3 regions of the Mesorhizobium sp. ES1-3 genome follow, and region 1 is predicted to be linked to each of the others. Evidence: predicted binding sites of a transcription regulator. Region 1 holds the regulator's gene; each other region holds the start of a gene.
The links. Region 1 encodes PhoB, which activates phosphate uptake and scavenging genes when phosphate is short. Its sites were predicted from a motif close to TGTCATNNANCTGTCAT; they were not measured.
Positions count from the first base shown of each region.

Region 1 (3,274 bases):
GACGGCCGTGTCGAACAGGCGCTGAAGCGCGCGGCACTGTGGACCGAGGTCAAGGACAAGCTGAACGCCAGCGGCCTCAGCCTGTCGGGCGGCCAGCAGCAGCGGCTTTGCATCGCCCGCACCGTGGCGGTGAAGCCGGAAGTCATCCTGCTCGACGAGCCGGCCTCGGCGCTCGACCCATTGTCCACCGCCAAGATCGAGGAACTGATCGACGAGTTGCAGGCCGACTACACGATCGTCATCGTCACCCACAACATGCAGCAGGCCGCGCGCGTCTCGAAGCAGACGGCTTTCATGTATCTGGGCGAACTGGTCGAATTCGACAAGACCGAGAAGATCTTCACGTCGCCTCGCGAGAAGCGCACGCAGGACTACATCACCGGCCGCTTCGGCTGATATCACGCATACGAGGACCAGGATCATGGCCGAACACACAGTCGCAGCCTTCGACGAGGATCTCGGACAGATCAGCAGGCTGATCAGCGACATGGGCGATCTCGCCGGCACGATGGTCGGTGGCGCCACCAAGGCGCTGCTGAATTCGGACAACGCGCTGGCACAGCGCGTCGTCTCCGACGACGCCATCATGGACGCGCGCCAGCGCGAACTCGACGACCGCGCCATCACCCTGATCGCCAAGCGCCAGCCGATGGCCGACGATCTGCGCCATGTCGTCGGCTCGATCCGCATGGCGGGCGATCTCGAGCGCATCGGCGACCTTGCCAAGAACATCGCCAAGCGCGTCGGCTCCGTCGGCCTCACCGCCACGCCGCGCGACCTGTCGCATTCGATCGACTCCATGGCGCAGCTGGTGCTGATCCAGGTGCAGGGCGTGGTCGAGGAATATGCGGCCGGCGATGCCGCCGCACTCGCCAAGCTCAGGAACGACGACGAACGCATCGACGTCAAATACACCTCGGTGTTCCGCGAACTCCTGACCTACATGATGGAGGATCCGCGCAACATCACGGCTTGCACGCATCTTTTGTTCTGCGCCAAGAACCTCGAACGCATCGGCGACCATGTGACCAACATCGCCGAGAATGCGTACTATGTGCTGACTGGCACGCAACTGCCCGCCAATCGTCCGAAGCAGGACGAGACGGCGATGTCGGTGCCGGCGGCTTGACGGCAGGGATGATCAATCGATGATCGCGCCACGCATCATGGTGGTGGAGGACGAGGAGCCGCTCGGTGTGCTCCTGCGCTACAATCTGGAATCGGAAGGGTACCAGGTCGAGGTGGTGACGCGCGGCGACGAAGCCGAGATCCGCCTCCAGGAGAACGTGCCCGACCTCCTGGTGCTCGACTGGATGGTGCCGGCGGTTTCCGGCATCGAGCTCTGTCGGCGCCTGCGAATGCGGCCCGAGACCGAGAGGCTGCCGATCATCATGCTGACGGCACGCGGCGAGGAGAGCGACCGCGTGCGCGGCCTTTCGACCGGTGCCGACGACTATCTGGTCAAGCCGTTCTCGACGCCGGAATTCATGGCCCGGGTCAAGGCGCTGCTACGCCGCGCCAAGCCGGAAGTGCTGTCCAGCGTGCTCAAGGTCGGAGACATCGTGCTCGACCGCGAATCGCACCGGGTCTATCGCAAGAAGAGCGAGATCCGGCTTGGCCCGACCGAGTTCCGGTTGCTAGAGTTCATGATGCGCCATCCCGGCCGGGTGTTCTCGCGCAGCCAGCTGCTCGACAATGTCTGGGGCGAGACGATCTATATCGACGAGCGCACCGTGGACGTGCATGTCGGACGGCTGCGCAAGGCGGTCAACAATGGCCGCATGCCGGACGTCATCCGCACCATCCGCGGCGCGGGCTACGCGATCCGCGAGGATTAAAGCGCCGCTCAGCCAGCGCGAGTGCAGCGAAACATGCCTCGCCTCGCGGAAATGGCCATTCAACTCGCTGTGCCGTTGCCATGTCGAGCGTGCTGTCGGGTTTGCGCATCTGAACCGGTGTCGAACTTTCCACTCCCCCCAACGTCGGCGTCACACCGATCACACGGCATGGGTGTCACTGTCATCGAAGCCGTCAATAGCTTGGGACGCCCAGTCAAGCAGTTGGGACGCGCAGTCCTGGCGTCCGGCCATGCGTTTCCCGGACTGCAAGGCGTTGCACGGTTTCAGGCAACGCTCTTCCCGGCACTCCCTCTCACTTGCACGCTCAGCGCGAAAATCTCCTGGTCGACGAAAGTCAATGCGCGCATGGCGCAGCCTTCGCGAATGAGCGGCAGCTCGTTCGGCTCGGTGTCGAAGGAAATCGATTCCGAATGCTGGCCGCCGGCGGTGTGGGCGATGGCCTCGCGCAACGCCGGCTCGATCAGGTCGAAGGCGGCGGCGCTGACGCCGACCATGGCGACCGGTGCGGGATCGATCAGCGCGAACAGGCTGCCAAGCCCGTATCCGAGCGTTTCGCCGGCCTTGCGGTAAAGAGATCGGGGGCTAGGGCGGTCTGCGGCGTAAACCTGCCTGAGGGCTTATATCACGTGCCCGTTCCGCCGGCGTGACCTATAGCCGGCGCCGCGCGGCAAGACGCGCCTTCATCCGTGCCTTTGCCGATTCAGTGCCATCGTGGAAGGTGTCGAACCACTTGTCCCATGGCACTTCCAGCGTGCCGTAGTTCACCTCAAAGTAGCGATGATGAAGCTGGTGGTGGAAGGTGCCCAGGTCGACGCGCTTGCGCCCGGCCAGCCAGAGCCCTTCGAACCCGGTATGGGTGGTAATGGCGTAAAGGCCATAGAACATCAGGTGGCAGATAAGATGCACCGGGCTGGACGGAACAACGAAATGGACCAGCGCGGTTCCGAAATAGAAAATGTGTTCAACCGGGTGCATCGCAAGGCCCGACCACGGCCCCACATCAATATTGCGGTGATGCAGCGCGTGGATGCGGTAAAGGAGCTTCGTATGGAGCAGCCGGTGAATCCAGTAGAAGTAGAAACTCTCCCAGATCGGGATCAACAGGAAGAGGCCGACGAACCAGACCGGGTGGCCGGACCATGTTAGAGTCGGCGCATAGCCATTGGCCATCGCCCACCAGACCAGCGCCTCGTATGCCGACCAGATCGTTACGCCCGAAGCCAGCGACCAGAACACGTTGTCGGCCAGTTGGCTGTCGAAACTGAAGGCGCGCCCCTTGCGCGGGTAGGGGCGCGGATCAAACTTCTTGTCGGTGCCCTGCAACTGGTGGCGGTGAAAAACAAGATGCAGCCCCTGCGCTACAACTACCGTCAGGCCGAAGTTTCGTAGCCAGATCACCCCGATCCATAGCCCTG
Region 1 is NZ_JAIUGW010000005.1:59,879-63,152, reverse strand. Features, by position in the region: gene pstB (phosphate ABC transporter ATP-binding protein PstB) at 1-396, shown strand, start outside; gene phoU (phosphate signaling complex protein PhoU) at 422-1,129, shown strand; gene phoB (phosphate regulon transcriptional regulator PhoB) at 1,149-1,838, shown strand; partial or broken gene LB536_RS09530 (sugar kinase) at 2,123-2,455, opposite strand; gene LB536_RS09525 (sterol desaturase family protein) at 2,508-3,274, opposite strand, start outside.

Region 2 (3,274 bases), on a different contig from region 1:
GTTTTTCTATCTCTACAAGCCGGTGGAGGAGGCGAAGGCGACGCCTGAGGAACCCAAGGGCGCCGTCGAACCCAAGGAATGATGGAAGAAGTTCCAGTGGACTGGATACGTGCGTAACGGATCGCATACCTTGGTGACTGGCCGAAACGCTCCTTGCCTCGTCATCCTAGGGCGGAGCAAGGAGCGCAGCGACGCGGCGCAGACCTAGGATGACGAAGTTGGAAGGCGCCGGCCAATCCGAAGATTCGTGATGGCCCTTTCAAACGAGCGGCCTGGCTTCACGCCGGTAGCCGTCAAAAGCCACTGTAACAGGAGAGACAAAATGTCGAAACTGCTCGTCAAAGCCGACAAGCGCCATGGCCGCGTCGCCCATGTGACGCCGAAAAGCGCCGGCTGGACTTATGTCGGTTTCGACCTGCATAGGCTGAAGCCGGGCGAAAGCGCCTCTGGAAAGACGGACGACCGCGAGGTCTGCCTGGTGTTCGTGACTGGCAAGGGTACCGCCAAAGCCGGCGGCAAGGATCTCGGCCTGCTCGGCGAGCGCATGTCGCCCTTCGAGGGCAAGCCGTGGTCCGTCTACGTGCCGCAGGGATCGGACTGGTCGGTGACGGCCGATACCGAGCTGGAACTTGGCGTCTGCTCGGCACCCGGTCTTGGCGGCGGCCTGCCGGTCCGGGTGATCGGACCGGACGATCTCGGCCAGGAGGTGCGCGGCAAGGGCACCAACACACGCTACGTCACCAACATCCTGCCGGAGGGCCAGCCGGCCGACTCATTGCTGGTGGTCGAGGTCATCACGCCCGGTGGCCACACGTCGAGCTATCCGCCGCACAAGCACGACCAGGACAACCTGCCCGCCGAATCCTATCTCGAGGAAACCTACTACCACCGCCTCAACCCGCCGCAGGGCTTTGCCTTCCAGCGTGTCTATACCGATGCCGATCAGGATGGCCATCGCGCGCTCGACGAAGCCATGGCGATCGAGGACGGCGACGTGGTGCTGGTGCCCAGGGGATATCACCCCTGCGCCGCCTGCCATGGTTATGACCTCTATTATCTCAATGTGATGGCCGGGCCGAAGCGGACGTGGAAATTCCACAATGCGCCCGAGCACGAATGGTTGATGAAGGCCTGAGCGTTCTGCGTTTCCGGCTGAACTTGTTGGTCCAGCTCGGAAAAATCGTCGGCTAACGACCCTGAGGGTCGATTTGCCTTCGAAAACCCTTCAAAGCTTCGTCAATCCGTCATGGAAATCACCTATGGCAACCTTCTGACGAGGACTTCCGATGCGTTATGCCATCTATTTCACTCCCAGGCAGGACGAGCCGCTGGCGCGAATTGCCGCCAACTGGCTGGGCCGCGACCCGTTCGGTGCCGCGACCAGGCCGGTTGAGGCCGTTGCCGACCTGGCGGCGGCGGAAGTGGCCTTCCACACCGCTTCGGCACGCCGCTATGGCTTTCACGCCACGGTGAAAGCGCCTTTCCGCCTGGCTGCCGACGAGACCGAGGCTTCGCTGCGCGCGGCGCTCGATCATTTTGCCGAGGTGACGCCTGTCGTGACGATCCCGCGCCTGGTCGTCAGCCAGATCGACAGCTTCTTCGCGCTGGTGCCGGACGGTCCGCTGCCTCCGCTCAACCGCTTCGCCGACGACGTCGTGCGCGATTTCGACCGGTTTCGCGCGCCGTTGAGCGATGCCGAGATCGAGCGGCGCAGCCCGGATTCGCTGAAGCCGGCCGAGTTTCGCAATCTCTGCCAGTGGGGATATCCCTATGTCTTCGAGACCTTCCGCTTCCACATGACCCTGTCCGGCCGAGCCGGACCACAGGAAAGCCCTCGCCTGCGCGCCGCGATCGACAGCCTTTTCGCCGATGTGTTGCGCCAGCCCGTGCTGGTGGATGCGCTGACATTGTTTGTCGAACCCGAACCCGGTGCACCGTTCATGGTGCTTTCCCAGCACGCGCTCGGACGCCGCCCGGCCCGGAAGATCGCCTGAACCAACCCGACCGCAAGAACCAAGGACTAGCCTAGAATGACCGTCGAAACTGTTCTTTCCAACGCCCGCATCGTTCTTGCCGACGAGATCGTCGAAGGGTCGCTGGTGCTGCGCGACGGCTTTATCGCCGGCATCGATGCCGGTGCTGCCCGAACCGGCGAGGACATGGGCGGCGACTTCATCATTCCGGGGCTGGTCGAACTCCACACCGATCATCTCGAGGGCCACTATGCGCCGCGGCCGAAAGTGCGCTGGAACCCGATCGCCGCGGTGCTTGCGCATGACGCGCAGGTCGCGACCGCCGGCATCACCACCGTGCTCGATGCCTTGCGCGTCGGCATGGACGAGGACGCCGACCTGACATTGGACGATATCCGCAAGCTGGCCGACGCGATCGAGGACAGCGTCGCGCAGGATCGTCTGCGGGCCGATCACTTCCTGCATCTTCGCTGTGAGGTCTCGGCGCCTGACTGCCTCAAGGCATTCGCCAATTTCGACGGCGACGAGCGGGTCAGGCTGGCATCGCTGATGGACCATGCGCCGGGCCAGCGCCAGTTCGTCAACCTTGAAACCTATGCCTACTACTATCAGCGCAAGCTGAAACTCTCGGATCGCGACTTCCAGAAATTCTGCGAGAAGCGGATGACCGAATCGGCGCAGAATTCGGGGCCGAACCGCGTTTTCATCGCCGCCGCCTGCCAGGAGCGCGGCATCGTGCTCGCCAGCCACGACGACGCCACGTCGGCCCATGTCGACGAGGCCATCGAGCAGGGCGTGCGGGTTGCCGAGTTCCCGACCACCGAGGAAGCGGCACGGGCCTCGAAGGCCGCCGGGCTCGGGGTGCTGATGGGTGCGCCCAATGTCATGCGCGGCGCCTCGCATTCGGGCAATGTTTCGGCTCGCACCTTGGCCAGTGACGGCCTGCTCGACATCCTGTCGTCCGATTACATCCCCTTCAGCCTGATCCAGTCGGCCTTCTTCCTCGGCGACATGGTCGAAGGCATTTCGCTGCCGCAGGCCGTCGCCATGGTTTCGAAGAACCCGGCGCAAGCCGTCGGCCTTGACGACCGCGGCGTCATCGAGCAGGGACGCCGCGCCGATCTGGTGCGCGTGCGCGTCGACGATCATGTTCCGGTCGTGCGCACCGTCTGGCGGCAGGGACGCCGGGTGGCATGATGGTGTCGGCCTTGATCGAGCGCGAACTGTCCGCCGAAACCTTTCCGATCCGTCACGGCGTCTTTGTCGCTGTCGTGGGCCCGAGCGGTGCCGGCAAGGACACG
Region 2 is NZ_JAIUGW010000004.1:370,630-373,903, reverse strand. Features, by position in the region: gene LB536_RS09125 (DUF3329 domain-containing protein) at 1-82, shown strand, start outside; gene iolB (5-deoxy-glucuronate isomerase) at 323-1,135, shown strand; gene LB536_RS09115 (DUF1045 domain-containing protein) at 1,287-1,994, shown strand; gene LB536_RS09110 (alpha-D-ribose 1-methylphosphonate 5-triphosphate diphosphatase) at 2,031-3,170, shown strand; gene phnN (phosphonate metabolism protein/1,5-bisphosphokinase (PRPP-forming) PhnN) at 3,167-3,274, shown strand, end outside.
Region 2: the regulator PhoB is predicted to act here: its motif matches at 1,232-1,248, upstream of LB536_RS09115 (DUF1045 domain-containing protein).

Region 3 (3,274 bases), on a different contig from region 1:
CGAGATTGCGCGGCATCAGGTCCGCCGAGGAGATGTAGACAATCGCCTCGTCCGAGGGAAGGCCATGGCCGTTGCCGAAGCAATAGATGCGGCTGTGCTCGAGGAACCGGCCGACGATCGACTTGACCCTGATGTTCTCCGACAGGCCCGGCACCTGCGGCCGCAAACAGCATATGCCGCGCACGACAAGGTCGATTTCCACCCCGGCGCGGCTGGCGTCGTAGAGCGCATCGATGATGATGGGGTCGACGAGCGCGTTCATTTTCATCCAGATGCGCGCCGGCCGTCCCTCCAATGTGTGGGTGACCTCGTCTGAAATGTGCTGAAGGATGCGGTTCCTCAGCGTGAACGGCGATATCGCCAGCCGCATTTCGGCGGTCGGCTCGGCATAGCCGGTGATGAAATTGAACAGTTGGGCGACGTCACGGGCGATTGTCGGATCGGTGGTGAAGAAGGACAGGTCGGTGTAGATGCGCGCGGTGACCGGGTGGTAGTTGCCGGTGCCGAGATGGACGTAATTGCGCAGCTTGCCGTCCTCGCGCCGCACCACCAGCGACATCTTGGCGTGGGTCTTGAGTTCGAGGAAGCCGAACACGACCTGCACGCCGGCGCGTTCGAGATCGCGCGCCCAGCGGATGTTGGCCTCCTCGTCGAAACGCGCCTTGAGCTCGACCAGCGCCGTCACCGACTTGCCGGCCTCGGCCGCGTCGACAAGCGCACGCACGATCGGGCTGTCGTTGGAGGTGCGATAGAGCGTCTGCTTGATCGCCACCACTTCGGGGTCGGCCATTGCCTGGCGTAGGAACTGCACCACGACGTCGAACGACTCGTAGGGGTGATGGACGACGATGTCCTTCTCGCGGATGGCGGCAAAACAGTCGCCGCCATGCTCGCGGATGCGCTCGGGAAAGCGTGGGTTGTAGGGTATGAATTTCAGGTCGTCGCGGGGGACGGAGACGATCTCGGAGATCTGGCTGAGCGCCAGCGGCCCGGTGAGCACGCTGATGCGGCTCGACGAGACGCCAAGCTCGCCGGCGACGAAATCGCGCAATTCTCCAGGCATCAGCATGTCGAATTCGATGCGGATGACCGAACCGCGGCGGCGCCGCTTCAGCGCCGTTTCGAACAGCCGCACTAGGTCTTCCGATTCTTCCTCGACCTCGATATCGCTGTCGCGGATGATGCGGAACGTGCCGGAGCCCTTGACCTCGTAGCCGGGGAACAGCTTGCCGATGTAAAGGCCGACCGCCTCTTCCAGCGGAATGAAGCGGACATGGCGCTTGCGGTCCGGCAGGCGGATGAAGCGCTTCAGCGCCACCGGCAGGCGCAGCAGCGCGCTCATCTCTTCGCCATTCTTGCGGTGGCGAAGCTGCAGCGCCATCGAGAAGCCGAGATTGGGAATGAACGGGAACGGATGCGCCGGGTCGATCGACAGCGGAGTGAGCACCGGAAACACCTGCTCCTGGAAATGCTCTTCCAGCCAGGTCTTCTCGTCCTTGGTCAGCGCATCACGGGTGATGCTCTCGATGCCTTCCTTGTTGAGCAGCACCGTGAGTGCCGAAAGGCTCTTCTGCTGGTCCTCCTGCAGCCGCTCGACCTCACGCAGCAATTGTTCGAGCTGCTGTTCGGGGGTGCGTCCGTCCGGGCTTTTCAGCACGATGCCCTCGCGCACCTGACCGGCAAGGCCGGCGACGCGCACCATGAAAAATTCGTCGAGATTGGCGGCCGAGATCGACAGGAAACGGACGCGCTCCAGCAGCGGGTGATGGGTGTTCAGCGATTCTTCGAGAACGCGGCGATTGAACTGCAGCCAGGAGAACTCGCGGTTGACGAAACGGTCCGGATTGCCTTCCGGGCTCGCTGCCGTGACGTTGTTGAATTCGCTCTGTACCGGCTTCAGTTCGTTCATGATTCCTGCTCTTCCGCCCGCCTCGGCCGGTTAACCGGCTTAACTTATCCTGTGGCAGGCTTTTGCGACAGTTCTCTGACAGGCTTTTGCGACAGTTTGATTTCATCGAACTTGCAAACAGGCTTGATATGATCCAGATGCAGAGAGACTGCGTTAAGGAGACGACGATGGCAGGCGGTTCCATTCCCCATTTCCAGAACGATGCGGGCCATCCGGCAATCGACATCGGGGTCAAGGAATTCATGTGCACGGGCGCCAACCCGCCTTTTGATCATCCGCATGTGTTTCTCGACATGGGCGACGACAATGAGAAAGTCTGCCCCTATTGCTCGACCCTCTACCGCTATTCGCCGAAGCTGAAGGCAACGGAAACGCAGCCGGCGGGCTGCCTCTACATCGACCAGGCCGCCTGACCTCCCGACCATGAGCGAGACGCGGTCCCGGCAGGTCGTGATTGCCGGGGCTGGAATCGCCGGGCTGACGGCGGCGATTGCCTTCGCCGAGCGCGGCTACCCCGTAAAAGTGTTCGAACAGGCCAAGCGCATCGAAGCGGCGGGCGCCGGCATCCAGCTCTCTCCAAACGCGACGCGCATTCTGCGCCAGCTTGGGGTTCTCGACACGCTTCTTGCCAATGCCGTCAAGCCGGAAGCCGTGGTGCTGAAGGACGCCGCGAGCCTGCGCCAACTGGCACGCGTGCCGCTTGGCGGCGCCGGTGAGGAACGCTGGGGCGCGCCCTATCTCGTGGCGCACCGGGCGGATCTGCAAGACGCCCTGATGGCGCGCGTCGCGCAAATGCCCGACATCCAGCTCACCACCGGCGCGCAGGTCAGCAGCGTGGCCTCCGGTTCAGTCGGTATCACCATGACAGACGGGGTCGGTCGCAAGATCATCGATACCGAAGGATCTCTGCTGGTCGGTGCCGATGGCGTCTGGTCAGCGGTGCGCAGGTTTGGCGTAACGTCCGCCCAAAGCAGGTTTTCGGGCGAATTGGCATGGCGCACCACGATCTCGGCCGACAGCGCTGCCGGCAATGCGTTTGCGGCAATCGGTGCGGCCAATTGCGTCACCACCTTCCTTCATCCCGGCTTCCACATGGTCGCTTACCCCGTCAGCAAGGGGGACGCGTTCAACCTTGTCGCTTTCACCAAAGGCGAGCGCATTGCCGAAGGCTGGTCAGGCCATGCCGATCCCAGCATCCTCGCCAGCGCCATGCGTGGCACGGCCGCAGGCCTTGCAAGACTGGTGGAATTGGCTGGCCCATGGCTGACCTGGCCACTCCATACAGTCGAACGGAAGCAGCCCTGGACCGTGCCACCCGGCATCGCGCTGATCGGCGACGCCGCACATGCGATGACCCCGTTCGCG
Region 3 is NZ_JAIUGW010000003.1:137,633-140,906, forward strand. Features, by position in the region: gene LB536_RS05905 (RNA degradosome polyphosphate kinase) at 1-1,909, opposite strand, end outside; gene LB536_RS05910 (zinc-finger domain-containing protein) at 2,077-2,322, shown strand; gene LB536_RS05915 (FAD-dependent monooxygenase) at 2,333-3,274, shown strand, end outside.
Region 3: the regulator PhoB is predicted to act here: its motif matches at 1,974-1,990, upstream of LB536_RS05905 (RNA degradosome polyphosphate kinase).